3 regions of the Actinosynnema sp. NPDC020468 genome follow, and region 1 is predicted to be linked to each of the others. Evidence: riboswitches for the same ligand, from Rfam matches in the RefSeq annotation. Region 1 holds a riboswitch; each other region holds the start of a gene.
The links. A riboswitch is a leader RNA that binds a small molecule or an ion and turns the genes downstream of it on or off. The one in region 1 is predicted to bind S-adenosylmethionine.

Region 1 (10,457 bases):
ACTGGGCGGTCGGGTGATGGCGAAGGCCAACGCGAAGGTCGAGGCGCACGTGGTCGACCTGGCCCGGGCGGGAGCGAACGAGGTGGTGCTGGTGGTCGGACCCGGTCCCGGCGTCGGGTTGGAACTGGCCGCCCAGCGGTCCATGCAGGCGATCGGCGTCGACCCGTCGGAGGTGATGCTCGCCGAGGCGCGGACCCGGTGCGCCGACCTGATCGCGAACGGCCGCGTGGTGCTGCGCGAGGGCACGGCGGCGCGCACCGGTCAGGCGCCCGCGTCGGTGGACGTGGTGCTGTCGGTCGACAACCTCCAGCTGTGGGAGAACCGCCCGGCCGCGTTCCACGAGCTGTTCCGGGTGCTCAAGCCCGGCGGCAGGCTCGTCGTGTCGGTGCACCGCTGGACGCTGGAGGTCTCCGAGTCCGACCTGGTCCGCGAGGCCGAGTCGGCCGGGTTCACCGCCGTGAGCACGTCGTTGCAGCAGCACGGCGGCCTGATCCCGCCGGCGGTGCAGCTAGTCGCGAACGTCCCGGCGTAGCGGGTGCTCGGCGGGGATCTCCACCAGCACGATCAGCAACCCGTCCGGGTCCGCGATCCACATCTCGTCCAACCCCCACGGCTCCCGCCGCGCCGGTCGCACGACGTGGTCCGCGAGCGCCGCGGCCGCGACTTCGAGGTCCCGCACCTGGAGCCACAGCCGGGTGGCCGCGGTGGGCGTCTCGTCGGACCGCCCGGACACCTCCAGGAGCCCCTGCCCGAGGAAGAACACCGTGCCACCGGGGAACTCCCGGTACACGGCCAAGCCCAGCACGTCCCGGTAGAACGCGGTGGTCCGCGCGGGATCGGGTGAACGCAGGAGCACGCGACTGCCGAGGATCTCCACCCCCTCAGCCGATCACGACTCCCCCGCGCCCGCCACCTCCCGGGTCAGCAGCAGGTGCGTGGGCTCGGTGTTCGACACCTCCCGCCAGCCGTGCGCGGCGTAGAAGCGGCGGGCGCGGGCGTTGCGGGCGAACACCTCCAGCCGGGCCGTGCGGACGCCGGCGGCCCGGAAGAGGTCCAGGCACTCCTCGTGCAACGCGTGCCCCACACCGCGACCCCAGTGCGCCGGGTCGACCTGGAGCTGCCTCAGCACGTTGCCCTCGACCAGCGAGAACCCGACGAGGACGCCGTCGAACTCCGCGCACCGCCACCGTCGGTCGAGGTGGCGGTCGAGCCGGTAGCCGTGCGCGCGCACGTCCGCCTCCCACGCGGCCAACTCCTCCTCGGGCAGGTGGCCCCGGTAGTAGCTGCGCCGGGCGCGGAAGTGGATCTCCGCGATCTCGGCCATGTCCTCCGGCACGGGCGCACGCACGACGACGGTCATGCCACGGAGGACGTCGCGGACGCCGGTCAGGTTGGGTCGAGCACCCGCACGTCGTGGTCCGCGCCGGGCGCGAGGAAGTCCAGCAGCGCGGTCCCCTCGGCGATCAGCGCGTCCGGGTCGGCCGGCCGGTGGAACGGCCGCAGTTCCAGCGTCACCCGGTCGGCGAGGTCCACCACCCGCCAGTCACCCGCCGTGACGCCGTCGAGCAGGAAGAACCTCGGCACCGGCCCGTGCGGGTCGTAGCCGCGAGCCCGGACGTCGGGCGTGACCACCCGGCGGCGGTCGGCGTGCGAGAGCAGCAGGTTGTCGAAGTCGTACAGGAACCGCGGCGGCGCCGGCACGTCCTCGGCGGGGCGGGGCGCGTCGGGCAGGTCGTACAGCTCCTGGCCGTCCTCGTCGCGCAGCACGAGCAGCGGCAGCGACGCGACCACCTCGCGCAGCCCCGTCAGGCCGGACCACGTCTGCACGTCCTTCACGGTGGCCGGGCCGAACGCGGCCAGGTAGCGGGTCACCACCGCGCCCACGTCCGGTTCGGCCAGGTCGGCGCCCAACCACGTCCGCGCGTCGGTGTGCGCGATGGGTCCACTTCGGCCCCACACCGCCCGCGGCGGCACCTGCACCAGCGGCGCCAGGCAGCGCAGGGCGTAGGCGAGGGTGGCGGGCGGTCGGTCGGGCCACCGCTCGTGCAGCAGCGCGCCCAACTCCTTGTTCGTGCGCGGCTTCTCGGCCAGCAGCAGGCGACCGGCCTCGACCACGGCGGTCAGGTCGAGGTCGCGGACCTGCTTGCCGTGCAACTGGTTGCGGTACAGGTCGCGGTCCAGGGCCGGCTGCACGACGGGTCACAGCGCGAGCGCGTCCGCCGCGGTGACCAGGTGGATCGTGGAGCGCATCAACGCCATCCGGACCAGGGCCCGGTCGAGCAGCAGGTCGGCGGCGTGCTCCGGCGCGAAGCCCGCGATCCGCGACCACAGTCCCGCGTACCAGGTGTGCGGGGTTTGCGCCTGGAGGCCGACGAGCGCACCGACCACCTCCCCCACGCCGGCCGTCGTGCGGTCGAGCAGGAACTGCCGGGCGAGCGTGGCGCGGCCGAGCGCGCGGCGACTGAGGTGCCCCATGCGCGTCACGGTAGGTCGGATCGCGGACGACCACCGTCCTCAATCCGGACCGACTTGGCATCGGCCGGGGAAAAGTGATATCACTTTGCTAAGCACGAGCTATGACATCAAGGGGTGGGACATGGACGCGGCGACGGACGTGGTGGCACGCATGCCGGCACCGGTGGTGCGGGAGAAGGAAGCGATCGGCCTGCCGGGCATCCCGGCGTTCCTCATCGGGTTCGTGGCGATGCTGATCGGCGCGCTGCTGGTGGTGCTGGCCATCGCGCGGGACGTGGAGAACCCGGACTTCGCGATGGTGATCGCGGGCGTGCTGATCGTGATCGGCGGCGCGATCGGCCTGCGCGGGCTGTTCACCGTGGCGCCGGGCGAGGCGCGGGTGCTCCAGTTCCTCGGCCGGTACACCGGCACGGTCCGCAAGGACGGCCTGCGCTGGGCGAACCCGTTCAGCACCCGGGTCAAGGTCTCGACCAGGATCCGCAACCACGAGACGGCCACGCTCAAGGTCAACGACGCCGACGGCAACCCGATCGAGATCGCGGCGGTCGTGGTGTGGCACGTGGACGACACGGCGAAGGCCAAGTTCGCGGTGGACGACTTCGTGCGGTTCGTCGGCATCCAGACCGAGACCGCGGTCCGGCACATCGCCACCAGCTACCCGTACGACAACCACGAGGAGACCGGGTTGTCGCTGCGGGAGAACGCGGACGAGATCACCGAGACGCTGTCGGTGGAGATCTCGGCCCGGGTGCAGGCGGCGGGCGTGCAGGTGATCGAATCCCGGCTGACCCACCTCGCGTACGCGCCGGAGATCGCGCAGGCCATGCTCCAGCGGCAGCAGGCGGGCGCGGTCGTGGCGGCCCGGACGCGGATCGTGGAGGGCGCGGTCGGCATGGTGCAGCTGGCGCTGGCGCGGTTGGCGGAGGAGGACGTGGTGGAGCTGGACGAGGAGCGCAAGGCGGCGATGGTGTCGAACCTGCTGGTGGTCCTGTGCGGCGACCGCTCGACCCAGCCCGTGGTCAACACCGGGTCGCTGTACCACTGAGGTGGCGGAACGCAAGAGCGTCCTGCTCCGCCTCGACCCGGCCGTGCACGACGCGCTGACCAGGTGGGCGGGCGACGAACTGCGCAGCACCAACGCCCAGATCGAGTTCCTGCTGCGTCGAGCCCTGGCGGAGGCCGGCCGACTGCCCACGGGCGCCGCCGACCAGCCCAAACGAGGCCGCCCCCGGCGCACCGCGCCACCGGAGGACGACCCGCCGGACCCCGAACGACGAAGCGAGTAGCGGCCGCCCACCCGGGCAGGCCGCTACTCGCGCGTCCGCACACCGCCGTCCGCACCCCGCCGACCGAGCCCCGCCCATCCGCGCCCGCGGACCACCACCCGCCGAGCCGCGCGCGTCCGCACTCCGCTCGCCGCGCCCACAAGGCCGCCTCCGCTCGGCGAGTCCCCCGCACCCGAGCCCCACGCGTCCGGACCCCGCGCCTCACCGCCCACTCCTCGCCGAGCCCCCGCGTCCGCACCCCGCGCCCTCGCCCTGCCCCCGCATCCGTACTCCTCGCCCTGCCCCGCGTCCGCACTCCTCGCCTGGTCCCCGCGTCCGCACTCCGGGCGCACCCGAGCCCCTCGCGGCCGGCCCGATCCGACCTCCACCGGGGCGATCATGATCAAGTCGCGGCGCGGTGCGGCCGGTGCAACCGTGGACCGATGACTTCTCGGACCGAGCCGTACCCGTCGGGCGCGCCGGCGTGGGTGGACATGATGACCACCGACCGGCAGGTCACCACGGACTTCTACGGCGGCCTGTTCGGCTGGGAGTTCGAGGTCGGCGAGGCGGACACCGGCTTCTACACGATGGCGCTGGTGCACGGGAAACCCGTGGCGGGCTTCGGCGAGATGCCGGCGGACGTGCTGTTCCCGGTGGTGTGGACGACTTTCCTCGCCTCGGACGACCTGGACGAGTCGCTGCGCCTGTTGGTGACCAAGGGCGGCAAGGTGCTCGTGCCGGTGTTCGACACCGGTGGTCCGGGTCGCGGCGCGGTCGCGGTGGACCCGACCGGCGCGGCCTTCGGGTTGTGGGAGGCGGGCACGCACATCGGCGCGCACCTCGCGGGCGAGCCGGGTTCGGTGGCGTGGCACGAGTTGGCCACCCGCGACCTGTCCGCCGCGGTCGACTTCTACGGCGCGGTGTTCGACCTGACCCTGGAAACCGTGCCGGACCTGCCGTACACCCGGTTGCACGTGGACGGCCACGCGGTCGGCGGCGCGTTCGGGATGGGCGCGGACATCCCGGAGGAGATCCCGTCGCACTGGATGGCGTACTTCGCCGTCGAGGACGCCGAGGCCACCGTCGCCCGCGCCCGCGACCTGGGCGGCATCCCGGTGGGCACGCTCGCCGAGTCCAAACTGGGCCGGTTCGCGACCTTGGGCGACCCGCTGGGCGCGACCTTCAAGGTCATCCAGCAGCCACCTTCCAGCCGAGGCTGACCACGAGCGCCACCACCACGGTCAGGAACACCCGCCGCACGAACGCGGACCCCTTGCGCACCGCCAGCCGAGCACCGAACACCGCGCCGGCCAGGTTGCACACCGCGAGCACCGCGCCCAGTCCCCACAACACCTTCCCGGCCGGGACGAAGTAGAGGAGCGCGCCGCAGTTGGTCGCCACGTTGACCACCTTCGCGGTCGCCGACGCGCGCAGGAACGCGAACCCGACCAGCCCCACCAACAGGAACACCAGGAACGCACCGGTGCCCGGCCCGGCGAGCCCGTCGTAGAACCCGATCACCGCGCCGCCCAGCGCCATCACCACGACCTGGGCCACCCCGCCGAACCGCGGCGCCTCGTCCACCCCGAGATCCGGCTTGCGCCACGTGTACAGCCCGACCCCGACCAGCGCGACCAGCACCACCCCGTTGAGCACCCCCGGCGCCAACGACCCGGCGAACGCCGCCCCGCCCACCGCGCCGGCGAACGCCGCCAACGCCATCGGCACCGCCGACCGCCACTCGACCCCGGTCTGCCGCGCGTAGGTCCGCACCGCCGCGGCCGTGCCCACCACCGACGCGATCTTGTTGGTGGCCAACGCGAACAGCGGCTCCCCGCCCGGCGCGATCAGCAGCAGCGCGGGCACCTGGATCAACCCGCCCCCACCGACCACGGCGTCCACCGCGCCCGCGAGCGCGGCGGCCAGGCAGAGGAACAACAACGCGGCGAGCGACACCTGCCCGAAACCGGGCCAGTCCAGAGCGGCAGTCACCCCGCCACCCTAACCGGACACACGTACTGTTTTTTCGCCACACTCATGCCCACCACGCGACCTGCCGCACAACCCGAGCCGCCGGCCCCACCCCACCCGTCTCCGACAACGCCCACCCCCTCCCCACCTCCCTCGTGCGCACTCCCCTCGAACACCCGGATTAACCCCACCGTGAACAGCCCTGATACCCTTCCTTGCCGTACCGCGCGGCATTCCGCTGTGGAGGAAACCCGCCCCGATCCAGGGGGCGGAGCCGGTGACAAGCGCGGTACGACTCCGAGACCGAGGAAAAGGTGGCTTTCGCGTGGCGAACATCAAGTCCCAGCTGAAGCGGATCAAGACGAACGAGAAGGCGCGCCTGCGCAACAAGGCCGTCAAGTCGTCGCTGAAGACCGCGATCCGCAAGTTCCGTGAGGCCGCCGAGGCCGGCGACAAGGACAAGGCCGTCGCCTTGGCCCGCGAGGCCTCCCGCAAGCTCGACAAGGCCGTCACGAAGGGCGTCATCCACGCCAACCAGGCCGCCAACAAGAAGTCGGCCCTGGCCCGACGCGCCAACCAGATCTGAGCACCACGATCTGAGTCCAGGCTTCCGAAGCGCCGCCCTCACCACGAGGGCGGCGCTTCGGCGTCCAGCGCTCTCGGGGCTCAGCGTTCGGAGTTCAGCGCCCCGGCACACCAGTACGCCCGGCGCTCCGCCCCGATCGGCCTCGCCGGCACCTCCGCCGACCCGACGCACAACGACACTCCACAGCGCGGCAACGCCCACCGCCCGCAGACGCCCACCGTCACCCGACACCGCCAGTCAGAACGCCCGGCGGCCGGCGATCACCGACTGGCGGCAGCGCCCGGCGGTCAGCGGCACCCGGCGGTCAGCGGCACCCGGCGATCAGCGACCGCAGACTGTCGGCGACACCCAGCGGTCAGCGACACCCGGTGGTCAACGGCACCCAGCGGTCAGCGGCGCCCGCCGTGCAGCGCGACGATCCGCAGCACCGCCCGCTCCAGCGCGTACCCCGAGTCGGCGGCGACGCCCTTCACGTCCGCGTTCAGCCCCGCCACCACGGACATCGCCGTCGCCAACCCCTCGCCGTCCCAGCCGCGCGACTGGGCCTGCGCCTTCTTCACCTTCCACGGCGGCATGCCCAGCTCACCCGCCAGCTTGAACGGGTCGCCCCGGCCCACCGCCGACACCCGCGCCACGGTGCGCACGGCGTCCGCCAACGCGTCCGCCACCAGCACGTGCGGCACCCCGAGGTTGATCGCCCACCGCAACGCCTCCAGCGCGCCCGCGCGATCACCCATCACGGCCTTCTCCGCCACCGCGAACCCGGTCACCTCGGCCCGCCCCCGGTGGTACCGGTGCACGGCGTCGGCGTCGACCTTGCCGCCGGTGTCGGACACGAGCTGCGACGCCGCCGCCGCCAACTCGCGTAGATCCGACCCCACCGCCTCGATCAGCGCGCCGACCGCGTCACCGTCCACCTTGCCGCCGGCCAAGCGGATCTCGTTGCGCACGAACGCTTCCCGCTCCGCGGGCTTGGTGATCTTCGGGCACTCGACGACCACCGCGCCCGCCTTCCGCAGCGCTGCGGGCAACTCCTTGGCGACCTTGCTCCGCCCGCCTCCGGTGTGGACGACGACCAGCGTCACACCGTCCGCAGGGGACTTCGCGTAGGCGATCACCGCGTCGGCGATCTCCTTGCCCGCCTCCTGCGCCGCCTCCAGGGCGATCACCCGCCCCTCGGCGAACAGCGACGGGCTCACCAGCTCGGCCAGCTCGGGCGGCGTGAGGTCGGTCACCCGCACCCGGGTCAGGTCGGCGGACGGATCAGCCTTGCGCGCCACCGCGAGGGCGTCCCGCACGGCGCGTTCGACCAGCAACTCCTCCTCGCCGACGACCAGGTGCACGGACTCCTGCGCGACAGCGGCTGCACTCACGGCCGCGATCCTCCCACGGTCGCCCCTGCTCCGGATGACGGACGTCACTGGCCTCGATCGAGCCCCGTGACGTACCTTGGGTGCCACAACTTCATACCGCTCATCCAGAGGGGCAGAGGGATCGGCCCGAAGAAGCCCCGGCAACCCGTCGTTTCAGCACGCCTTTGGCGTGTCTGACGACCACGGTGCCAATTCCGACCCGCTTGGCGGGACAGATGAGGAGATACCTCGCGATGACTGCTGTCAGTGTGCCTCCGGCCACCACCTCCTTCGACCTCGGCCCCGCACGCGCCCTGTCGTGCCGGGAGTGCGGTCACCAGACTCCTCTCGCTCCGGAATACGCCTGTCACGAGTGTTTCGGGCCGCTGGAAGTCGCCTACGACTTCGGCGGCATCAGCCGTGCGGACATCGAGGCCGGCCCTCAGTCCATCTGGCGCTACCGCGGCCTGCTCCCGGTGCCCGCGACCGTCGAGTCGCACCCGAACCTCAACCCCGGCAGCACCCGCCTCGTGCAGGCCGACCGCCTGGCCAAGGCGCTCGGACTGCGCAAGCTGTGGGTCAAGGACGACACCGGCAACCCCACCCACTCGTTCAAGGACCGCGTCGTGGGCGTCGCCCTCGCCGCCGCCCGTGAACTGGGCTTCACCGTGCTGGCCTGCCCGTCCACCGGCAACCTGGCCAACGCCGTCGCCGCCGCCGCGGCCCGCGCCGACTGGCAGTCGGTCGTGCTCGTGCCCTCCTCCCTGGAGCAGGCGAAGATCCTCATGACCGCCGTGTACGGCGGCAACCTGATCACCGTCGACGGCAACTACGACGACGTGAACCGCCTCGCGCAGGAACTCGCGGCCGAGCACGAGGACTGGGCGTTCGTCAACGTCAACGTGCGCCCCTACTACGCCGAGGGCTCCAAGACCGTCGGCTACGAGGTCGCCGAGCAGCTCGGCTGGCGCCTGCCCGAGCAGATCGTCGTCCCCGTCGCCTCCGGCTCCCTGCTGACCAAGGTCGACAAGGCGTTCCGCGAGTTCGGCGAGCTGGGACTGGTCGACGCGACCCCGTACAAGGTCTACGGCGCGCAGGCCACCGGCTGCGCCCCCGTCTCCTCGGCGTACAAGGCGGGCCACGACGTGGTCACCCCGGTCCGCCCGGACACCATCGCCCGCTCGCTGGCGATCGGCGCCCCCGCCGACGGCCCGTACGCGCTCGACGTCGTCCGCCGCACCGGCGGCAAGATCGAGGACGTCACCGACGAGGAGGTCGTGGAGGGCATCCGCCTCCTGGCCCGCACCGAGGGCATCTTCGCGGAGACCGCCGGCGGTGTGACCGTGGCGACCGCGAAGAAGCTCGTCGAGACGGGCCAGATCGACCCCGACGCCGAGACCGTCCTGCTGATCACCGGCGACGGCCTCAAGACGCTCGACGCGGTCGCCGACCACATCGGCCCGCGCGCCACCGTGCCGCCGTCGGCCGAGGCCGTCATCAACGCCCTGCGCGACTGAGCGCCGACCGCACCGGACGACCAGGGGGCGAACGCGCCGCGGGACCCGCGGAGTCGGTCACAGCGCCAACTCCGCGGTCCTGAGCCACCCGCTACGCGGGAACCTCATCCGACCGGGCGGCAACAGCTGCGGCCCGAACGGCTCGGTCGCTATCCGCCACGCGGTCAGCCGTTGCGGCCACGGCGCGTCGGCCTTCACCTTGTTGTAGCGGTGGGAATGCCAGTCGTCCGGCGGTATCGCCAGGTCGTCGTCGAAGAGGTTGTCGGCGACCAGGCGGTACGCCTCCTCCGCCGACGGCGCCTCGGCCGTGTTCAGCAGACTCGTGACGGTCGCCCGCGCCACCAGGCCCCGGCCTCCGGCGGCGAGGTCCTCGCACACGTAGTAGACGAACGACGGCCGCAACTCCTCCGTCGGCCACGACTCCGGCCGGTAGCCGGGCTGCCACAGCGTCCAGGCCAGCGCCCTGCCCCGCGCGCCGGGCTCCCAGCCCACGTGCAGCCGGACCCACACCCCGTTGTCCCTCATGGTTTTCCTCCCTTGTGAACGGGGTCGCCCCGACGGACGACCCGCGGCCCGTCCGGGCCTGGCAGGACGGCAGTGTCGCCGTCCTGATCGGTGCGTGCGACCAGCGCGCCCGCCCGGCCGAGCAAGTCGACCAGCGGCCCGCTGGGATGGCCGTAGCGGTTGCCCGCCCCGACGCTCACCAGCGCCACCCGCGGCCTCACGGCCGTGAGGAACTCCGGCGCCGAGTACCGCGACCCGTGGTGCGGCACCTTCAGCACGTCGGCCCGCAGGTCGACGTGCCCACCGAGCAGGTCGGCCTGACCGGCCAACTCGATGTCGCCGGTCAGCAACACCCGGCCCGCCGCGGTCGACGCCCGCAGCACCACCGACGCGTCGTTGACCGCCGTGTTCTCCTCACCCACCGCCGGAACCGACCGCGGCCCCAGCACCTCCACCTCCAACCCCGGCCAACCCAACCGCCGGCCCACCTCCAGTTCGACCACCTGGGCCCCACTGCCCCGTGCCTGTTCGCGCACCTGCTCCCACGCCCACCCCGGCCGCCGCGCCGGCCCGACCGCCACCGCGCCGACCCGCTGGTCCGCGAGCACCGCCGCCAACCCGCCGATGTGGTCGGCGTGCAGATGACTGAGCACCACCAACGGAATCCGCCGCACCCCGAGCCGCCGCAGGCACGCCAGCACCGGCACCGGGTCCGGCCCGGTGTCGATCAACACCGCCCGGTCCCGCTCGGCCGTCGCGAGCACGACCGCGTCGCCCTGGCCCA
Region 2 (10,457 bases), on a different contig from region 1:
TTATCTCGACCGGGCGAACCTCGCCGGGGTCGACCGGGTGATCACGGTCGGGGACGACCTCGCCTCGGCGCGGTGGGCTGCGGAGGCGGCGACGTGGGATCCGCGGGTGTTCGCGGCCGTCGCCGTGCACCCGACGCGGACCACCGGGTTCGGGGACGCGGACAAGGCCGAGTTGGCCGAACTGGCTCGTCAGCCCCGGGTGGTCGCGGTCGGGGAGACCGGGTTGGACTACTACTGGGACTACTCGTCCAAAGAGGACCAGCACGAGGCTTTCCGTTGGCACATCCGGCTTTCCAAGGACGTCGACAAGCCGTTGATGATCCACGACCGGGAGGCGCACGACGACGTGCTGGAGATCCTCGACCGGGAGGGCGCTCCGTCCACTGTGGTGTTCCACTGCTTCTCGGGTGATCTCGACTTCGCGCGCCGGTGCGTGGACCGGGGGTTCGTGCTGTCGTTCGCGGGTCCGGTCACCTTCAAGAACTCCCACGACCTGCGCGAAGCCGCCCGGTGGACGCCCGACGAGCACCTGCTGGTGGAGACCGACGCGCCGTTCCTGACCCCGCACCCCTTCCGCGGGCAGCCCAACGAGCCGTACTGCGTGAACTACACGCTCCGCGACCTTGCAACTCTCCGTGACACCGAAGTCGACCTCCTCGCGTCAACTGTCACCCAAAATGCGGAACGGGTCTTCAACCTGCGTAACTGAGCGCAGCAGTAGCCCGGGTTACTCCAAACGGCAGAGCGAGCTAGTCCCCCGATGGGGTGAGCCAACTCACAGATCCCCCGGGGGTGTTTGCGCAACCTCGCGACCTCCGTTACGGTCCCGTGACCGTGCCCCCTGTATCCGGTGGGCTCACCCGTTGTCGGGGCGGGTACTGACCGAAGCGAGAAGACGAGCGAAAGCGCGGGAGCTGCCGGCTGGATCACGAGCTGACCACCGATGGCGAACGAGCGTGAAGCGAGGCTTTGCGCCTTCAGGAGGTAAGGAAACCCGTGAACTCGTTCAACGAGGACACCGACTGGTTCACACCGGTGCAGACGTCGCCCGCGACGGCCACCGGTCTGCTGGAAAGACCCGAGCCGTCCGAGTGGGACACGACGGTCTTCAGCATCACCCCCAACGACGTCCTCGAGGTCCTCGGGCCTGACGCGGACGACCTGTTGGCGAGCGCGAACGTCGACGTGGACGAGTTGATCAGGCTGATCAACGCGGAGACGACGTTCCTGCCGCCGATCATCATCCCGGACGAGGTCTCCCAGGACCGGGTCGCGGGCACGCTGCTCACCGAGCGGCCGGACGCCCCGCCCGCGGCCATGGTCGAGGCCTCCCGGAAGTGGAAGAAGCGCTTCCTCAAGGCCGCCGTCGCGGCCGTGCTGGTCACCATCGGCGGTGGCGCGGCGACCGCGTTCGCGATGGACAAGGCCGTCACGGTCGACATCGACGGCGAGACGAAGACGGTCCACACCTACGAGTCCACCGTGGGCGAGATCCTCCAGGACGAGGGCATCGCGGTCGGCGAGCACGACGCGCTGAGCCCCGCCCCGTCGGCGAAGGTGGGCGACGGCGGCAAGATCTCGCTCGACCGCGGCCGGCTCGTCAAGGCCACCGTCGACGGCGAGTCCCGCGAGGGCTGGGTCCACTCGGTCACCGTGGACGAGGCGCTCGACCAGCTCAAGATCGACGACAACGGCGCGTGGGTCTCGGAGAACCGGGACATGGCGGTCCCGCTGTCCGGGTTGTCGCTCCAGGTCAAGAGCCAGAAGACGATCACGCTGTTCGACGGCGCGAACGAGCCGAAGCAGATCAAGACCACCGCGTTGACCGTGGACGAGCTGCTCAAGGAGCAGAAGCTCACCATCGGCGCCGAGGACAAGCTGGAGGCGGCGCTCGACCTCAAGATCACCAACGGGGTCGAGGTCCACATCAGCCGGACCGGCGTCTCGGTGGTGAACGTGACGGAGTCCGTCGCGCCGCCGGTCGAGGAGACCAAGGACGACACCCTCGCCAAGGGCGAGAAGGTCGTGGTCGAGCCGGGTGAGGCGGGCGAGGTCATCAAGACCTACCGCGTGTCCACCACGAACGGCAAGGAGACCGGCCGCGAGGAGCTGGGCTCCAAGGTCACCAAGGAAGCCAAGCCGAAGAAGGTCAAGATCGGCACCAAGGTCACCGCGACCCCGCCGGTGTCCGACGGCGGCGACTGGGACCGGCTCGTGCAGTGCGAGGCGACCGGCAACTGGGCCATCAACACCGGCAACGGCTACTACGGCGGCCTCCAGTTCGACAAGCAGACCTGGGACGCCTACGGCGGCAGCGCGTACGCCGCGTACCCGCATCAGGCGTCCCGCGAGCAGCAGATCGCGATCGCGACGAAGGTCCGCGACGCCCGCGGCGGCTACTCGGCGTGGCCCGCCTGCCAAGCGAAGTTGGGCTTGCCGTAACACTGGCCGCGACTCCGTCGCGGCGGGCGAGGCCGCCTGAAGTCGGCGTCTTCCCTCGCGAATCCGCCCGGCGCTGCGCGCGGGGCGGATTGGCTCAGTCCAGACGCCGACGCGGCCTCGCGGGAGCGGCTCGGACGCCGTGGTGGAGAATGCCCAGCTATGAGTGATGCTTCTTCGACCGGCCCGGGGAGTCAGCTCCTCGGGCCGGCTGACGTCCGTCGGCTTGCGGCCGAGCTGGACATCCGACCCACGAAGAAGCTCGGTCAGAACTTCGTGCACGACCCCAACACGGTTCGCAAGATCGTCTCGGCGGCTTCGCTGACCCCCGACGACGTGGTGCTCGAAGTCGGTCCCGGCCTCGGCTCGCTGACGTTGGCCCTGCTGCCCGCCTGTCGCGCCCTGGTGGCCGTGGAGATCGACGAGGTGCTCGCCACCCGGCTGCCGGCCACCGCCGCCGAGCGTGCGCCCTCTCTCGCCCCCAACCTCCACGTGGTGCACGCGGACGCGATGCGGGTGACCCGCGACCGGCTGCCGCTCGAACCGACCGCCCTGGTGGCGAACCTGCCCTACAACGTCGCGGTGCCCGTGGTGCTGCACCTGCTGGCCGAGCTGCCGAGCCTGCGCACCGGCCTCGTGATGGTCCAGGCCGAGGTCGCGGACCGGATGGCCGCCGGACCCGGCAGCAAGGTCTACGGCGTGCCCAGCGTCAAGCTCGCCTGGTACGCCGACGCGCGTCGGGCCGGTCCGGTGTCACGCTCGGTGTTCTGGCCGGTGCCCAACGTGGACTCCGCGCTCGTCGCGTTCGACCGGCACGACCTTCTGTCCACTGTGGACAAGAAGGTGCTGTTCTCGTTGGTGGACGCGGCATTCGCCCAGCGGCGGAAAACCCTGCGGGCGGCGCTGTCCGGTTGGGCCGGCGGGGCGCCCGAGGCCGAGAGGCTGCTCACCGCCGCGGGTGTGGATCCGGGCGAGCGTGGAGAGCAGTTGGCGGTCGGTGATTTCGTCCGGATAGCCGAGGCTGCCTCATCGAACCGGCCGCCGATCCTTCGGCCGAAAGTGTGATTTGACGGACGATCCGCAACCGGGCTTGCGTTTCTCGGTGTCCGTCAGGTGTACTCGTGCTGCCATCCCGAGCGGCCGAGAGACCTGGCTCTACGACGCCGCAGCAACCACCCTCCCCACGGGGGCAGGTGCTTCAGCCAGGACCGATGGAGGATCACGTGCCCAGGATGCGAATGCTCACCAGACGGCGAGTCGTCGACCACGGTCGCCGCACTGTGTCCGGCTGTCGCAGCTTCTCCGCGTAGGCGCACCTCTTTTTCCGATCTTCGCGTCCTAATCCGCAGGACAACCATCTGAGCTGGAGTTGTCGGTCGCGCACGCCATGAGCGTGTGCCGCCGCGTGCAGTCGTGGAGCGAAAACGTGATCACTGTCGAAAACCTCACCAAGTCCTTTCCGGGCAGTACCGGCCAGGTTCGCGCGCTTGACGGCGTGAACCTCGACGTCGCCGCGGGCACCGTGCTCGGCGTCGTCGGCCCGAGCGGTTCCGGCAAGTCCACACTGGCCCGTTGCGTCGCGCTGCTGGAGCGCCCCGACAGCGGTGCGATCCGCGTCGACGGCACCGACCTCGTCTCGCTCGGCGGCCCCGCGCTGCGCGCCGCCCGCCGGCAGATCGGCGTTGTGCCGCAAGGGGATTCGCTGCTCCGTCAGCGCACCGCGGCGGGCAACGTCGCGCTGCCGCTGGAATCCGCCGGCGTGCCCGGCCCCCAGCGCCGCACCCGCGTCGCCGAACTCCTCGACCTCGTCGGCCTGACCGACAAGGCGGGGTCCTACCCGGACCAGCTCTCCGGTGGCCAGCGCCAGCGGATCGCGGTCGCCCGCGCCCTGGCCGCCAGCCCCTCGGTGCTGCTGGCCGACGAGCCCACCTCCGCCCTGGACCCGGAAACCACCGGTTCGGTGCTCGCGGTCCTCGACCGCGCCCGCGCCGAACTCGGGGTGACCGTCCTCGTCGTCACGCACGACATGGGCGTGGTGCGCAAGATCTGCGACGACGTCGCGGTGTTGGACAACGGCCGAGTCGTCGAGCACGGCAAGGTGCTCGACCTGGTGTCCGACGCGGACAGCCGCACGGCCTCCTCGCTCCTGCCCGCGGTGGACCAGAACCCGGGCGTGGAAACGAAGTTCGACCGGGTGGCGGATGTCGTGCTGGTCGGCTTCGCGGCCGTCGGCGCGCTGCTCCCGGAGGCCACGAGCAGGTTCGGCGTCGAGCTGAGCCTGCTGGGCGGCGGGCTGACCCGACTCGGTGAGACGCCGGTCGCGCGGTTCCGCGTCGGGCTCACCGGCGAACGGGCGGACTCGGCCTTGGAGTGGATCTCGGACGCGGGTGGCGCGGTGCGCCGGACGCCGAAGGGTCCTCAGGGAGTAGCCGCGTAGTGAGACCAGCAACACCCTGGCCCAAGGTGTTCGGCGAGCTGATCCCCTCGACGGGGCAGACGCTGTACATGGTGGCCGCCGCGACCGTGATCGCCACGGTCCTCGGCATCCCGGTCGGAATCTGGTTGCAGCTCACCGCTCCCGGTGGGCTGCGACCGAACCGGTGGGTGCACAAGCTCCTCGGGTTCGTCGTGGACCTCGGCCGCTCGATGCCGTTCCTCGTCCTGCTCGTCCTGCTGACCTCGCTCACCAGAGCGCTGATCGGGTCCTCGATCGGGCCGGAGGCGGCGATCGTGCCGCTGTCCCTCGGCGCGATCCCGTTCGTCGGCAGACTCGTGCAGAACGTGCTGTCCGAGGTGCACGTGGCCGTCGTGGAAGCCGCCGTCACGACCGGCGCGACGACGTTGCGCATCGTGCGCGCCGTGCTGCTGCGCGAGTCGCTGCCCGCGTTGATCAACGCGATCGGCGTGACCGCGATCGCCCTGCTCGGCTACTCGGCGATGGCCGGCGTGCTGGGCGGCGGCGGGCTCGGCGACCTGGCCGTGCGCCGGGGTTACCAGGGTTTCGACGACCGGTACATGTGGTCGACCGTGGCGGCGCTCGCCGTCATCGCCACCTTGATCCAATTCGGCTTCACCAGGCTTTCGCGCGCGGTCGACCGCCGCCGCACCGCCTCGCTCTAGACCGCCGCTGTATTTCGACACAAAGGAAAGTCATGCGTATTCGTGCTGCCCTCCTCGCCGTGCTGCTGACCGCGGTCGGCTGCGGGAGCGGCCAGACCGGAGGCGCCGCGAGCAACCCCGACGCGGCGCTCAAGGTCGGCGTGAGCCCGGTCCCGCACGCGCAGATCCTGCGCTACGTGGCCGACAACCTCGCCAAGGACAAGGGCCTCAAGATCGACGTCGTGGAGTTCACCGACTACGTCCAGCCGAACACAGCGCTGGTGGACGGCTCGCTCGACGCCAACTACTTCCAGACCGTGCCGTACCTGGAGACGTTCAAGGCGTCGAGCAACGCGAAGCTGGAGTGGATCGGCCCGGTCCACCTGGAGCCGCTGGGCGTGTACTCCAAGAAGATCAAGAAGCTCGCGGACCTGGCGTCCGGCGCGAAGGTCGGCCTGGCCAACGACCCGGCCAACGAGGCGCGCGGCCTGCGGCTGCTCCAGGCCAACGGCCTGATCAAGCTCAAGGACGGCACGGAGAAGACGGCCACCGTCGCGGACGTGGCGGACAACCCGAAGAAGCTGGAGTTCGTCACGCTGGAGGCGGCCCAGCTGCCCCGCTCGCTGGAGGACACCGACGCGTCGGTGGTCAACGGCAACTACGCCATCGACGCGGGCCTCAAGCCCGCGACCGACGCGCTGGTGCTGGAGAAGGCCGAGGGCAACCCGAACGCGAACGGCCTCGTGACCCGGGCCGAGCTCAAGGACGACAAGCGGATCAAGGACCTGCTCGCGCTGCTCCAGTCCCAGCAGGTCAAGGACTACATCGCCAAGGAGTTCAACGGCTCGGTGCTGGCCGTCTGACCCGATCGCGCCCGAAACCCCCTCCGGCCCGCCGGAGGGGGTTTCGCGCTTCCCCGACCGCCCCCGCCGGCCTCCGCGAGGGGGAAAAGCGCCGGTCGGAGGCGGGTGGGAGCGAGCACCCCTCGAACGCCCGTAGGCTTCATGGCGTGCTCGCCGTAGTCCCACCCCCGGTAACCGTCCGCGTCCCGGCCAAGGTGAACCTGCACCTCGCCGTCGGTGACCCACGCGCCGACGGCTACCACGACCTGGTGACGATCTTCCAGGCGCTGTCGCTGACCGACGAGGTCACCGTGGCGGCGACCGACGAACCCGGGGTCGAGGTGCACGGCGAGGGCGCGGACGACGTGCCCGCCGGGCCCGGCAACCTCGCGTGGAAGGCCGTGCGGGCGCTCGCCGCGCACGTCGGCCGCGACCCCGAGGACCCGAAGGTCCGGGTGTCGATCAAGAAGAGCATCCCGGTGGCGGGCGGCATGGCGGGTGGCAGCGCGAACGCGGCGGCCACGCTCGTCGGGCTCGCGTCGCTGTGGCGGCTCGAGATCACCCGGGACGAGCTGTCCCGGGTCGCCGCGAAGCTCGGCGCGGACGTGCCGTTCGCGCTCTACGGCGGCACCGCGCTCGGCACCGACCGCGGCGACCAGATCGTGCCCGTGCTGGCCCGCCACCCGTTCCACTGGGTGCTGGCGTTCGACCGGCAGGGACTGTCCACACCCGAGGTCTTCACCGAACTCGACCGGCTGCGCGCCGAGGGCGACCCGCCCCGGGTCGGCGCGGCCGAGGCGGTGCTGGAGGGGCTGGCCTCCGGCGACCCCCGGCAACTCGCGCTGCTGCTGGGCAACGACCTCCAGGCGGCGGCCGTGTCGCTGCGGCCCAACCTGCGCCGGACGCTGCGCGCGGGCGTGAACGCGGGCGCGCTGGCCGGCATGGTGTCCGGCTCCGGGCCGACGTGCGCGTTCCTGTGCACCGACGGCGACGCGGCCGTGCGGGTGGCGGCGGAACTGGCCGGCGCGGGCGTGTGCCGCACGGTCCGGGTGGCGCAGGGGCCGGTGCACGGCGCCCGGGTGGTCGGCACCGAGGACACCTCGCGTCCGACACCGCCCGAAGTGCACGCGTAGCAACCCTTTTCTACGAGGAAAGACGGTCGATGGCCAACCTGGTCAACCTGGAAGCGGTCTCCAAGTCGTTCGGCGTGCGCCCCCTGCTGGAGGGCGTGTCGCTCGGTGTCGGCGAGGGCGACCGCATCGGCGTGGTGGGGCTCAACGGAGGCGGCAAGACCACGCTGCTGGAGGTGCTCGCCGGGCTCGCCGAGCCGGACGAGGGCCGGGTCAGCCAAACCCGGGGCCTGCGGATGGCCGTGGTGACCCAGCGGACCGAGCTGGCCGAGGGGTCGACCGTGCGCCACGCGGTCATCGACCCGCTCGGGTTCGACGCCGAGCACGAGTGGGCCTCGGACGCGCGCGTCCGGTCCATCCTGGACGGTCTCGGCATCACCGCGCTGGGCCTGGACTCCCCGGTCGGCACCATGTCCGGTGGCGAACGCCGGCGCGTCGCGCTGGCCGCCGCCCTGGTGCAGGAACTGGACCTGGTGGTGCTGGACGAGCCCACCAACCACCTGGACATCGAGGGCGTCCGCTGGCTGGCCGAGCACCTGCTGGCCCGCCGCACGGCCCTCGTCGTCGTCACCCACGACCGGTGGTTCCTGGACACCGTGTGCTCGCGCACGTGGGAGGTCGTCGGCGGCAAGGTCGAGCAGTACGAGGGCGGTTACGCGGACTGGATCTTCGCCCGCGCCGAGCGCGGCCGGCTCGCCGACACCCTCGAGGAGAAGCGCCGCAACCTGGCCCGCAAGGAACTCGCGTGGTTGCGCCGCGGCGCGCCGGCTCGCACCTCCAAGCCCCGCTACCGGATCGAGGCCGCCGAGACGCTGATCTCCGACGTGCCGCCGCCGCGCGACTCGGTGGAGCTGCTGGCGTTCGCCAAGCGCCGGCTCGGTCGCACCGTGCTGGAGGTCGAGGACGCCACGCTGACCGTCGGCGACCGCACCCTGGTGCGCGACCTGACGTGGCGGATCGGCCCGGGCGACCGGGTCGGCATCGTCGGCGTGAACGGGTCGGGCAAGACGACGCTGCTGCGCGCGCTGGCCGGCGAGCGCGAACTGGCCGCCGGGAAGCGGATCCAGGGCCAGACGGTGAAACTGGCGCACCTGAGCCAGGAGCTGCACGACCTCGACGGGTCGATGCGGGTGCTGGAGGCGGTCGAGGAGATCGCACGCCGGGTCGTGCTGGGCAAGCAGGAGCTGTCCGCCTCGCAGCTGGCCGAGCGGTTCGGGTTCTCCTCGCAGAAGCAGTGGACGCCGGTGGGCGACCTGTCCGGCGGCGAGCGGCGGCGGTTGCAGCTGTGCCGGCTGCTGATGGCCGAGCCGAACGTGCTGCTGCTCGACGAGCCGACCAACGACCTGGACATCGACACGTTGCAGCAGCTGGAGGACCTGCTCGACTCGTGGCCCGGCACGCTCGTGGTGATCTCGCACGACCGGTACCTGGTCGAGCGGGTGTGCGACCACGTCGTGGCGCTGCTCGGCGACGGCGGCCTGACCGACCTGCCCGGCGGCATCGAGGAGTACCTCCGCCGCCGGGACGCGGCCCGGGACGTGCCGGCGCCGACGTCAACCGGGTCCGGGAAGCAGCCCTCGTCGGCGGCCGACCAGCGCGCCGCGCGCAAGGAGCTGTCCCGGCTGGAGCGCCGGCTCGAGACGTTGAAGAAGAAGGAGACGCAGCTGCACTCGGCGCTGGCCGAGGCGGCCACCGACCCGGAGCGGCTGATCGCGCTGGACCAGGAGCTGAAGGCGGTGCTCGCCGAGGCCGAGGACGTCGAGTCGCAGTGGCTGGAGGCCGCGGAGGTGGCCGAGTGACCGGCCGCCTCCGCGCACCGGTCAGGAGCTGAGCTTCTTCGCCACCGACTTGCCGAGCTGCTCCAGGACGGGCAGGCCCTCGTCCTGGGTCGGACCCATGTACTCCAACGACACGAGCATGTCGTCCTTCGCGATCAGCAGCACGCTGTCGACCGCGTCACCGCGCTGGAACGACACGGCGAACTGGACGTCCGCGCCGACCGGCGGCACGGCCAGTTCGCCGATCACCGTCAGCGGCTTGCCGTCGGAGGTCTGGCGCGGCGCGCAGTCCAGCGCCGCCTTCGCCTGCTCGACGGTCTCCTTCGGCGCGGTCGCCTTCCGGTAGGGCACGACGTACTGGCTGACCACCGAGCCCTTGCCGATCCAGGTGTGCATCTCGCGCAACGTGGACTGGTGGGTGTCGGTGTTGTACGGTCCCGGGCACGGGAGCAGCGGGTAGAAGCCGTAGGGCTTCTCCTCCGCCGGCCGGTACCCCGCGCCGGTCGCGGCCATCTCGTCGTCGCTGAGCTTCGTGTTCGCCACCCGGACCGTCGGGTCCGGCACCGGCGAGGCGGCCGTGGCGCTGGTCGAGGAACCCGTGGTGGGAGTGGACACCTGGTTGCTGGGCGAAGTCGCCTCCGGTGCGGCCGTACAACCGGCAAGCACGCAGAGCACGACGAAAAGCCCCCCTTTTCGCATGCCTCCGGACGCTACACGGGCCGCCGACCCCGTTCCGTCACCGGCCCCGTTTGCGCAGTTCGGCCACCAGCAACGGCATCAGCTCGTCCACGAACGAGCAGTCGTAGCCCTGCCCGTTCATCAGCGACAGCGCGAACCGGGTTTTGCCGACCTCCGCCGAGTCCGCCCCGATCATGCCGTCCAGCGCGACCCCGATCTCCTCGAGCACCCGGTCCACCTGCGTGGCGCGGTACCCGCGCTGGGACACCTGCGCGGTCGGGATCTTGATCATCCGCAGCTGCTTCCACGACGTGATCGGGGGCAGGTCGGCCGGGCGCAGCGGTCCGTCGCCCAGCTGCTTCTCCACCCGGGCGAGGAACGCGTCCACCTCGTTCTCGTCGTAGCCGCGGCGGCCGAACATCGGTCGGGAGAAGCGGATCTCGCGGATCTCCTGCGCGGTCAGGTCGTCCTGGCCCAGCAGGGTGTTCTCG
Region 3 (10,457 bases), on a different contig from region 1:
TTCGCGCCGCCGCGACTGGTCGACCAGCAGGTTGCGGATGGTCTTCACCATCCACGCGCGGCGGCGGGTCTCGTCGATGGTGGGCCAGTGCCGCCACGCGCCGACGAACGCCTCCTGCACCGCGGACTCGTGGTCCAGGTGCGGCGACACCACCGCGGCGAACCGCAGCAGCCTCGTGCGTTCGCGCTGGTAGAAGTCGCTGAAGGAGTCTTCCGGCGTCACGAACCCTCCCCTCGTTCCCCGGCACAGGTGAGACGGACGAGGGGAGGTGTTGTGGATGTCAGCGCAGCCGGCGCAGCACCCGCACCCACCACGACCAGCGGGCGGGCCGCTCGGGCGGCACGCCGGCGAACGTCGCCGCGTTGTCCAGCAGGTCCTCCACGAGGGCGTCGTGCAGCCACCGGACGGCCAGCGGCCACCCCAGCCGCATCCACCCCGTCGTCCGGCCGCGCAGCACGTGCCGCAGACCGCCGGGCACGACCTCGAACGCGTGCGTGCCGTGCAACCCGACGCGGGGGTCGAAGGCGAACTCGATCCGACGTCCCGGCTCGTGCGCGGTGCACGTGTAGCGGACGAAGCCGTGGCCGCCGGTCGCGCCGACCCCCGGCGGGCGGTCCAGCACGAGCTTCGGCCACCGGCGCGGCCACAGGTCGGCGAGGTGCTCCACCACCCCGTCCGTCGGCAGTGCCCGGAAGTGCACGTTCTCCACCACGACGACCTCCGTACGCATCCGTATGGAACCTGTCCGTACGGTAGCGTACGGAACCGTGCGGACACGACGGACTCGGGAGGACTGGACCGGGGTGGCGCTGCGGGCGCTGGCCGAAGGCGGTGTCGCGGCGGTGGCCGTCGAACCGCTGGCGGTGCGGCTCGGCGCGACCAAGGGCAGCGCGTACTGGCACTTCCCCAACCGGGAGGCGCTGCTCAAGGCGACCCTGGAGCGCTGGGAGCGCGAGCACACCGAGGCGGTGATCGCGCTGGCCGACGTGCACGCGACGCCGGAGGGGAAGCTCCGGGCGCTGTTCGGCGTCGTCCTGGGTCGGGAGCGGGACAGCGCGATCGAGCTGGCGCTGCTCGCCGCCGCGGACGACCCGGCGGTCGCGCCGGTGCTGGCCCGGGTCACCGGGCGGCGCGTCGACTACCTGGTGGAGTTGTTCTCCGCCTTGGGTTTCCCGCCGGACGCGGCACGCAGCCGGGCGGTGCTCGCCTACTCCGCCTACCTCGGGCAGGCGCAGCTGCTGACCAGGGTGCCCGCCGTGCTGGGCCGTCGCGGCGTGCTGCTGGAGGAGACGCTGGCCGCGTTGATCACGCGTGGCTGACGGGTTCCGGTTCGCGGTGCGGGTCAAGCCCGGCGCGCGGCGGGACGCGGTGGGCGGGCGCTGGGACGAGCGCGCGCTGGTGGTCGCCGTGGCCGCTCCGGCGGTGGAGGGCAAGGCGAACGAGGCGGTGCGACGGGTGCTGGCCAAGGCGTTCGGCGTGCGGCGTCAGGACGTGTCGGTGGTCGCGGGTGAGCGCGGCCGGGACAAGGTCGTGCGGGTGGACCCCGCCCCGGCCGACGCGCTCACGACGTTGGAGCGACTGCTGGACGCGGGTTAGGCGGCCAGCTTCCACAGCACGCTCGCGATGCCGTCCGCCTGGCGGTCGAGCGAGGTGTTGTCGATGTTCGACGACGTGTCGCACGCGCGGTGGTAGCACGGGTCGAACGCGCGACCCGACGTGCCGCCCCACTTCTGCGCCTGCGCCGCGGTCTTGGTGCCCTCCGCGCCGCTGAACGTGCCGCCGACCGGGATGCCCGCCCGCGCGAACGCCGCGTGGTCGGAGCGCCCGCCGACGACGGTCAGCTCGGTCTGCACGCCGATCGACGTGAAGTAGGCCTGGAGCGCCTGCTGGAGCGCGGCCGAGCCGGTGGGCTGACCCGAGGCGGAGTACACGAAGTAGCCCGGGTTCGGCGACGCGGTCATGTCGAAGTTCAGGTACGACTTGATCTTCGACTTGTCGCTTGTGGACAGTGAGTTCACGTAGTACGTCGAGCCGACCAGGCCCAGTTCCTCGGCGCCCCACCAGGCGAAGCGCAGGTGCTTCGTCGGGGTGAAGCCGGTGGCCTTCACCGCCAGCGCCACCTCGAGGATGCTCGCCGAGCCGGTGCCGTTGTCGTTGATGCCCGGACCGGCCGCCACGCTGTCCAGGTGGCCGCCCAGCATCACGATGTTGTTCGCGTCGCCACCGGGCCAGTCGGCGATCAGGTTGTACCCCGTCGCGCCGCTGTTGGTGAACGACTGCACGCGGGTGGTGAAGCCCGCGGCGTCCAGCTTGGACTTCACCCAGTTGACCGACGCCAGGTAGCCGGGCTTGCCGTGCGCCCGGTTGCCGCCGTTGGAGTTGGCGATGCTCTGGAGTTGGGCCAGGTCCGCCTGGACGGCGGCGAGCGAGATGTTCGGCGCCGCCGCTTGTGGCGCGGCGTTCGCGGTGGCCGCGCTCGACAGGAGCACGGCGAGCGTCACGGTGATCGTGCGCAGTTTCACGGTAGTTCTCCCGCAGGGAAGTGGAGGACTGGTGCGCACATCAACATGCACGGTTTCGCATGAGGTGGATAGGTTCGATCGGCTGGTGACGCTGCGCGTGTGCCGGATTAGTCCAAATCGGTGGTACCAGGGAGAATGGCCCCACCGTCGAGTGAAACCCCGGGGAGGGTGAGTGGGTGGTGTCACGGTCTACCTCGGCATCGGGGCCGCTGTACTGCTGATCGCCGTGGTGGCGGTGCGGGTGTCGACCCGGCTCGGGTTGCCCTCGTTGCTGCTGTACCTCGGCATCGGCGTCCTGCTCGGCGAGTCGGTGCTGGGCATCCAGTTCTCCGACGCCGACCTGACCCGGTCGCTGGGCACCGTCGCGCTGGTGCTGATCCTGACCGAGGGCGGGTTGACCACCCGGTGGTCGGCCGTGCGGCCGGCGCTGGGCATCGGGCTCGCACTGTCCACTGTGTCCGTCGGCGTCTCGATCCTCGTGGCCGGCGTGGGATTGCACTACCTGTTGGGCTTCGACTGGCGCACGGCGCTGTTGTGGGGCGCGGTGCTGTCGTCGACCGACGCGGCCGCGGTGTTCTCCGTGCTGCGCGGTGTGGGCGTCGGCAAGCGGCTGATCGGCGCGCTGGAGCTGGAGTCCGGCCTCAACGACGCGCCGGTGTACATCGCCGTGGTGCTGCTGTCGTCCGCGGAGGCGATCACCTGGACCGCGCCGCTGTTGATCGTCTACGAGTTGGTCGCCGGCGCCGTGGTGGGCATCGCCCTGGGGTGGCTGGGCGGGGTGGCGCTGCGCCGGGCCGCGCTGCCGTCGACCGGCCTGTACCCGTTGGCCACGGTCGCGGTGTGCCTGCTGGCCTACACGGTCGGCGACCTGGCGCACGCGTCCGGGTTCCTCGCGGTGTACATCGCGGCGCTGGTGCTGGGCAACGCCCGGTTGCCGCACCGGTCGGACACGCTGTCGTTCGCCGAGGGGCTCGGGTGGATCGCCCAGATCGGGCTGTTCGTGCTGCTGGGGCTCTACGCGTCGCCGTCGCGGGTGCTGGAGGTGCTGGTGCCGGCGCTGGTCGCGGGCGCCGTGCTGGTGCTGCTGGCCCGGCCGCTGTCGGTGCTGGCCGCCTGCCTGCCGTTCCGGGTGCCGTGGCGCGAGCAGGTGTTCATCTCGTGGTCCGGGCTGCGCGGCGCGGTGCCGATCGTGTTCGCGCTGTTCCCGTTGATCGAGGGGGTGCCGGGCGCGCGTCGGCTGGTCGACGCGGTGTTCGTGCTGGTGGTGGTGCTGACGGTGGTGCAGGGCAGCACGCTGCCGCTGGTCGCGCGGTGGCTCGGGCTGGTGCGCCGCGGCGAGGCCGAGGAGGTGCAGGTCGACTCGTCGGTGCTGGACGAGATGGGCGCGGAGCTGTTGCAGGTGCGGATCCAGAAGGGCTCGCGGCTGCACGGCGTGTACCTGTCGGAACTGCGGCTGCCGGTGGGCGCGGCGGTGAGCCTGGTGGTCCGCTCGACCCAGGGCTTCACGCCGTTGTCGACCACCCGGCTCCAGGAGCACGACCAGCTGCTGGTGGTGTGCACCGAGGAGGTCCGCACGGCCGCCGAGCACCGCATCCGGGCCGTGGACCGGGCGGGTCGCTTCGCCCGCTGGAAGGGCGACGCCGGTGTGCCGTGACCGTCCATTCCGGACGGTCGGGTGGGAGTGGTCCGGTGGTGAGCTGGGGACTCCCAGGATGTGGGCGCGGGTTGGCGGCCGGTGGTTCGTCGGTTAACGTTGTCGGCAGGTCATGAGTGCCAGCGTCAAGCCCGAGCTTGCTGGCCGGCAACCCTCCTCCGCGGTGGGGTGCCCTCGGTGAGGACCAGGCCTGACGCGCAGGGCGTCTGGGCAAGCGCGGGCTCCTCTCTCCGACGTGGGGTCCCGGACTCCCCGGAGGGTTTTGTCATGACCGTCGCCGTTCCCGGTTCCATCGCCGCTCTGCCCCGCGTCGTCGGCTCCGCGCTGCGGGTGCCCGTCGTCGGCGGCGCGCGGGTGCAGTACGCCAACCTCGACCACGCGGCCAGCGCGCCGTGTCTGGAGCAGGTGCGCGACGCCGTCGACGAGCTGCTGCCCTGGTACGCCAGCGTGCACCGGGGCGCGGGCTTCGCCTCGCAGGTGTCGACCAAGGTCTACGAGCAGGCGCGGGCGTCGGTGCGCAAGTTCCTCGGCGCCCGGCAGAGCGACGCGGTCGTGTTCACCCGCAACACCACCGACGCGCTGAACCTGCTGGCCCGCAGCCTGCCCCGGCACACCTCCGTGGTGCTGTTCGACACCGAGCACCACGCCGCGCTGCTGCCGTGGCGCGGGCCGAACGTGCACCGGATCGAAACCCCCGCCGACGCCTCGCGGGCCGCCGGCGTGCTGGACGCGGCGCTGTCGCGGACGCCGGTCGGGCCGCGGCTGGTGGTGCTCAGCGGCGCGTCCAACGTGACCGGCGAGGTGTGGCCGGTCGCCGAGCTGGCCGCGGTCGCCCGTCGGCACGGCGCGCGGATCGCGCTGGACGCCGCGCAGCTCGCGCCGCACCGGCCGATCGACGTGAAGGCGCTGGACGTGGACTACGTCGCGTTCTCCGGGCACAAGATCTACGCGCCGCTGGGCGCGGGCGTGCTGGTCGGGCGGTCCGACTGGCTCCAGGCCGCCGACCCGTACCTGGTCGGCGGCGGCGCCACGGCGCGGGTCACCGACCACGGCGACCGGCTGGGCGTGGCGTGGTCGGCGGTGCCCGAGCGGCACGAGGCCGGGTCGCCCAACGTGGTCGGCGTGCACGCCCTCGCGGTCGCGTGCGAGGTGCTGGGCAGGCACTGGGAGCAGACCGAGGCGCACGAGCGCGAGCTGCTGGGCCGGCTGCGCGCCGGGCTCGCCACCGTCCCGGGCGCGCACGAGCTGTCGCTGTTCGGCCCCGAGCACGACCGGGTGGGCGTGGTCAGCTTCGTGGTGACCGGTCAGGACGCCGGGTTCCTCGCCGCGGCGCTGTCCGCCGAGCACGGCATCGGGGTGCGCGACGGCGCGTTCTGCGCCCACGTGGCGGTGAACCGGCTCACCGACGGGCAGCGCGCGCTGCGGGCCTCGCTCGGGCTGGGCTCGACCGCGGAGCACGTGGACCGGTTCGTCGCGGCGCTGCGGTCGCTCGTGGCCGAGGGTCCGAAGTGGCGCTACGCGATCCAGGACGGTCGCTGGGCGCCGCTGGAGGACGACCGCGCACTCCCGCCGTTCCTGCACTGAGCGCGTGTTGGACAATGGTTCGGTGAGCACAGAGCCGACCACCACCGAACCGCAGCCCAAACGCCGCGTGCTGCTGCTGGCGGTCATCGCGCCGGTGGTGCTGGCGCTGGACATCCTGACCAAGGTGCTGGCGGTGGCCGACCTGGAGAACAAGCCGCCGGTGGAGCTGTTCGGCGGTCTGGTCTACCTGTCGCTGATCCGCAACTCCGGTGCCGCGTTCGGGCTGGCCGAGGGCTGGACGGTGATCCTGGCGCTGATCGCGTTCGGCGTCGTCGGGTTCATCCTGTGGATCGCGCGCAAGCTGCGGTCGGTCGGCTGGGCGGTCGGGCTCGGCCTGGTGCTCGGCGGCGCGCTGGGCAACCTGGTGGACCGGCTGTTCCGCGGCCCGGGTCCGCTGCGCGGGCACGTGGTCGACATCGTGTCGGTGGTCGAGCCGTACGGCACGTTCTTCCCGGTGTTCAACCTCGCCGACTCGGCGATCTGCGTCGGCGGCGCGCTGATCGTGCTGATGGCGCTGCGCCAGCGGGACTACGACGGCACCAAGATCGTCAAGAAGAGCGACTCGGGCACGGCGGACCAGGACAAGGCGGAGAACCAGGCGTGAGCGGCTACCGGACGCTGCCCGTGCCCGACGGACTCGACGGGATGCGCGTCGACGCCGGACTGGCGAAACTCCTCGGGTTGTCCCGCACGGTCGTCGCCGCGCTCACCGATTCGGGTGACGTCGTGCTGGACGGCCGGCCCGCGGGCAAGTCGGACCGGCTGATCGCGGGCTCCGTCCTGGAGGTCACGCTGCCCGAGCCCGAGCGGCCGGTGCAGGTGCAGGCCGTGCCGGTGGAGGGCCTCGAGGTGCTGTTCGAGGACGACGACGTGATCGTGGTCGACAAGCCGGTGGGCGTGGCGGTGCACCCGAGCCCCGGCTGGACCGGTCCCACGGTCGTCGGCGGGCTCGCGGCGGCGGGCAAGCGGATCTCCACCTCCGGCGCGGCCGAGCGGCAGGGCGTCGTGCACCGGCTGGACGTCGGCACGACCGGCGTGATGGTGGTGGCCAAGAGCGAGAGCGCCTACTCCGCGTTGAAGCACGCGTTCAAGGAGCGCACGGTCCACAAGCTCTACCACGCGCTCGTGCAGGGTCACCCGGACCCGATCAAGGGCACCATCGACGCGCCCATCGACCGGCACCCCAAGCACGACTACAAGTTCGCCGTGATGGCCAACGGCAAGCCGAGCATCACCCACTACGAGGTGGTCGAGGCGTTCCGGGCCGCGTCGCTGCTCGACGTGCACCTGGAAACCGGGCGGACGCACCAGATCCGGGTGCACTTCTCGGCGTTGCGGCACCCGTGCGTCGGCGACCTGACCTACGGCGCCGACCCGGTGCTGGCCAAGCGGCTCGGCGTGACGCGGCAGTGGCTGCACGCCCGCACGCTGGGGTTCCACCACCCGGCGGACGGCCAGTGGGTCGAGTTCACCAGCGAGTACCCGGCCGACCTGTCCCAGGCGTTGGAACTGCTGCGCGCCGAGGGCTGAGCACCGTCCGCCCGCGGCGAATTCCGTTCCGGGATTGTCGTACCCCCTCGCTACCGTGATCCACGTGAGCCGACCTCGCGTGTCCCGGTCCCGACGACCGCGCCGACCGCCCCGGCTCACGCCCGGTTCGCCAGTCCGGCGGCCGGCGGAGGGTCATCGGGGGATGAAGTGCGGAGCCGTGCCGGTCTGATCGGGCTCCTGGGCGTGCTGTGCTGCCTGGGGCCGCTGTCCGTCGACGCCTACCTGCCCGCGTTCCCGGCCATCGCGGCCGAGTTCGGCGCGGGGGAGTCGGAGGTGCAGCTGTCGCTGACGACGTTCATCGTGGGGATGGCGGTCGGGCAGCTGGTGGTCGGTCCGCTGTCGGACTCGTGGGGGCGGCGAAAACCCCTGCTGATCGGCATCGCGGGCTACGTGGTGGTGTCGCTGGTGTGCGCGTTCGCGCCGTCGGTGCTCGCGCTGTCCGGGCTGCGGTTGGCGCAGGGCCTGGGCGTGGCGTCCGGGTTCGTGATCGCGATGGCGGTGGCGCGCGACCTGTTCTCCGGGTTGGCGATGGCGCGGTTCATGTCGTTGCTGATGCTGGTGAACGGGATGGGGCCGATCGTGGCGCCGGTGCTGGGCGGCCAGGTGCTGCGGTTCGCGTCGTGGCGGGGCACGTTCGTGGTGCTGGCGGTGTTCGGGGTGCTGCTGCTGGTCGCGCTGGCGGCGTGGCTGCCGGAGACGCTGCCCGCCGAGCGGCGGCGGCCGGCGAACGTGCCGGGGACGCTGCGGGTGTTCCGCGGGCTGCTCGCGGACCGGGTGTTCCTGGGGTACGCGCTGGCGTCGGCGTTCGCGCTGGGGTCGCTGTTCGGGTACGTGGCGGGGGCGTCGTTCGTGCTCCAGGGCGTGTTCGGGTTGACGCCGCAGCAGTTCAGCCTGGTGTTCGGGGCGAACTCGGCGGCGATCTTCCTGTCGGGGGCGGTGAACACCTGGCTGACGGGCAGGATCATGCCGCGCGGCCTGCTGCGGATCGGGCTGGTGGCGGCCGTGGCGGGTGGCCTGGGTCTGCTGGCGGTAGGCCTGGCCGGTGGCGGCCTGCCCTACTTCCTGCCGCCGCTGTTCGTGGTGACGGCGAGCGTGGGCCTGCTGCTGCCGAACGCGGCGACCCTGGCCATGTCCCGCCACCCGGAGGCGGCGGGCAGCGCGTCGTCGGTGCTGGGCGTGACCCAGTTCGTCACGGGCGGTCTGCTGGCGCCACTGGTGGGCGCGGCGGGTTCGGCGAGCGTGCTCCCGATGACCGCCGTGATGGCGGCCGCGACGGCGGTGGCCCTGCTGTCGTTCGCCGTCCTGACCCGGGGCGACGCGGGCATCACGGCACACGAGCCGGAGGAGGTCCCGGTCCCCTGACCCACCGGCCCGACTTCCGAGCCGGACCAGGCCGTCCGGGACGGCTCGGCCCACTCTGTCCCGACCAGGCCGAGTCCTGCTCGGCGGGACCGGCGCGTCTGTGGCCGGACTCGGCCCTTCCCGGTGTGGGCGCGGCCCGGTTCGAGATGTCGCGGTGGCGTTGGTAGGGCACGGCTACCCGGTTGTCGCCCGTCGTTTTCCGGATGCCGCGACACCAGGGTGGCGGTACGGCTCCTGGTGCGGATACCGCAGCGGGCGTGCTGCGGTCGGCTCTGCGCGGTGTGGCGGAGGGGGTAGTCCGGTCGAGTGGCGCGGTGCCGGTGCGGGGTGGTGCGGGCATTGGCGCGGGGGTGTCGGGCGGCCCGGAAGTGACCCCCTACAACTGCGGACCGGCGGTGGGGCGCGCGCGGTTACGTTGTGCGGTCGGGCGGGGTGGGAATGATCTGTCGTGACGGTGTTTTCGCAGCTCAGTGTGACTGGCGTCCCAGCGGAAATGTCGTTTGGATGGGTGACAATGTCCTACCGAATAGTTCAGCTGTGCACTGAACTCGTCACGGTCGGTTCACTCTGGGCCTAGTTGTGTATCGAATTGATTACACACGACAAGGTGATAACGGACGGTGATAACACTCCGGAAGGTTGCACCGATCGAGCAACCACGGACATCGACCGTGGAGAGTGCGGCATGGCAAGAGAACACCGACCGATCACCCGGCGGACGCTGCTGGCAGCGACCCTGGGTGGAGCGGCGGCCGTCGGGATTTCGGGGGTGCCCGCGTTCGCGCAGACCACCACCCCGTCCCAGCCGGCCGGCAAGGCAGGGGGGGAACGGCTTCTGATCGGCAACGTCGTGGACGGTGGCACCGGCCTCCTCCAGGTGACGACCGCCGATCTGGCCGCTCCGGTGGGTGTTCCCCTGAGCAGTCAGCCCAACGGCCTCGTCGGCAGCGCCGACGGCAAGGTCGCGTACGTCGCGACCCAGTTCAACCCGGGCCTGACCGTGGTGAACGTGGGTGGCGCGAAGGTGGACGGCACGATTCCCGTGGGGGGATTCGCGAACTCGGTCGTCCTGAGCCCCGACGGCGCCACCGCGTACGTCGCGGTCGGCGCGGGCGGCGGCTCGCGCGGCTACGTGGCGGTCGTGTCGACCGCCGACGGCCAGGTCAAGACCCGGGTCCAGGCGGGCTACCAGCCCCGGGACATCGCCATCACCCCCGACGGCGCGAAGCTCTTCGTCGCCGACGAGCGGGCCAAGGGCGTCACCGTGGTCGACACCAAGACCAATCAGGTGGTCGGCACCATCAAGACCACCCGCCCGGCGCTGAAGGTGACCACCGACCCCAAGGGTCAGCGGGTCTTCATCGCGGGTCAGCAGGAGCTCGTGACGGCCGACGTGGCGACCGGCAAGGTCACCTCGACCGCCGTGCTCGCGGGCCGTCCCGGTGGCCTCGTGGTCGCGCCGTCGGGCGCGCTCGCGTACGTCAGCCTCTACACCGGGCCGACGACACCGGCTGCGCTGGCCGTGGTGAACACGCAGAATGGCCGCGTGTTGCAGTCCAAGGGCAACAAGAAGGCGCACGGCGACCTCGCGATCGCCGGCACCAAGGTCGTCGCCGTCGACCCCGTGGACGGCACCACCACCGCGGTGAACACCGAGACCACGGCAACCACCGGCGAGCTGGCGTCCCCCGGGAACGCCACGCCCACCTGCGTGGCGTTCGTCGGAACGAACTGAGAGAAGGACGCCACAATGCCCTTGTCGATGGCGGTCAGGACCCTCGACT

Region 2: it holds a riboswitch for S-adenosylmethionine, as region 1 does, so the genes downstream of both, AB0G50_RS07750 (ATP-binding cassette domain-containing protein) here and thrC (threonine synthase) in region 1, are expected to answer to the same signal.
Region 3: it holds a riboswitch for S-adenosylmethionine, as region 1 does, so the genes downstream of both, AB0G50_RS12150 (aminotransferase class V-fold PLP-dependent enzyme) here and thrC (threonine synthase) in region 1, are expected to answer to the same signal.

What each region holds. Positions count from the first base shown of each region.
Region 1 covers NZ_JBFAEO010000001.1:348,253-358,709, reverse strand. The annotation lists gene AB0G50_RS01705 (class I SAM-dependent methyltransferase) at 1-532, shown strand, start outside; gene AB0G50_RS01700 (VOC family protein) at 509-877, opposite strand; gene AB0G50_RS01695 (GNAT family N-acetyltransferase) at 890-1,360, opposite strand; partial or broken gene AB0G50_RS01690 (winged helix DNA-binding domain-containing protein) at 1,387-2,475, opposite strand; gene AB0G50_RS01685 (SPFH domain-containing protein) at 2,597-3,520, shown strand; gene AB0G50_RS01680 (hypothetical protein) at 3,522-3,761, shown strand; gene AB0G50_RS01675 (VOC family protein) at 4,184-4,963, shown strand; gene AB0G50_RS01670 (TSUP family transporter) at 4,932-5,735, opposite strand; gene rpsT (30S ribosomal protein S20) at 6,040-6,300, shown strand; gene holA (DNA polymerase III subunit delta) at 6,690-7,673, opposite strand; SAM riboswitch class I at 7,771-7,895, shown strand; gene thrC (threonine synthase) at 7,907-9,169, shown strand; gene AB0G50_RS01650 (hypothetical protein) at 9,227-9,694, opposite strand; gene AB0G50_RS01645 (DNA internalization-related competence protein ComEC/Rec2) at 9,691-10,457, opposite strand, start outside.
Region 2 covers NZ_JBFAEO010000006.1:168,657-179,113, reverse strand. The annotation lists gene AB0G50_RS07765 (TatD family hydrolase) at 1-709, shown strand, start outside; gene AB0G50_RS07760 (transglycosylase family protein) at 997-2,442, shown strand; gene rsmA (16S rRNA (adenine(1518)-N(6)/adenine(1519)-N(6))-dimethyltransferase RsmA) at 2,602-3,504, shown strand; SAM riboswitch class I at 3,564-3,657, shown strand; gene AB0G50_RS07750 (ATP-binding cassette domain-containing protein) at 3,866-4,876, shown strand; gene AB0G50_RS07745 (methionine ABC transporter permease) at 4,903-5,559, shown strand; gene AB0G50_RS07740 (MetQ/NlpA family ABC transporter substrate-binding protein) at 5,592-6,401, shown strand; gene AB0G50_RS07735 (4-(cytidine 5'-diphospho)-2-C-methyl-D-erythritol kinase) at 6,548-7,513, shown strand; gene AB0G50_RS07730 (ABC-F family ATP-binding cassette domain-containing protein) at 7,543-9,309, shown strand; gene AB0G50_RS07725 (hypothetical protein) at 9,331-9,903, opposite strand; gene AB0G50_RS07720 (DivIVA domain-containing protein) at 10,025-10,457, opposite strand, start outside.
Region 3 covers NZ_JBFAEO010000013.1:57,409-67,865, forward strand. The annotation lists gene AB0G50_RS12120 (sigma-70 family RNA polymerase sigma factor) at 1-222, opposite strand, end outside; gene AB0G50_RS12125 (SRPBCC family protein) at 281-730, opposite strand; gene AB0G50_RS12130 (TetR/AcrR family transcriptional regulator) at 768-1,319, shown strand; gene AB0G50_RS12135 (DUF167 domain-containing protein) at 1,312-1,596, shown strand; gene AB0G50_RS12140 (M28 family metallopeptidase) at 1,593-2,522, opposite strand; gene AB0G50_RS12145 (potassium/proton antiporter) at 2,695-4,176, shown strand; SAM riboswitch class IV at 4,285-4,399, shown strand; gene AB0G50_RS12150 (aminotransferase class V-fold PLP-dependent enzyme) at 4,444-5,760, shown strand; gene lspA (signal peptidase II) at 5,783-6,364, shown strand; gene AB0G50_RS12160 (RluA family pseudouridine synthase) at 6,406-7,290, shown strand; gene AB0G50_RS12165 (multidrug effflux MFS transporter) at 7,459-8,673, shown strand; gene AB0G50_RS12170 (YncE family protein) at 9,281-10,408, shown strand; gene AB0G50_RS12175 (hypothetical protein) at 10,436-10,457, shown strand, end outside.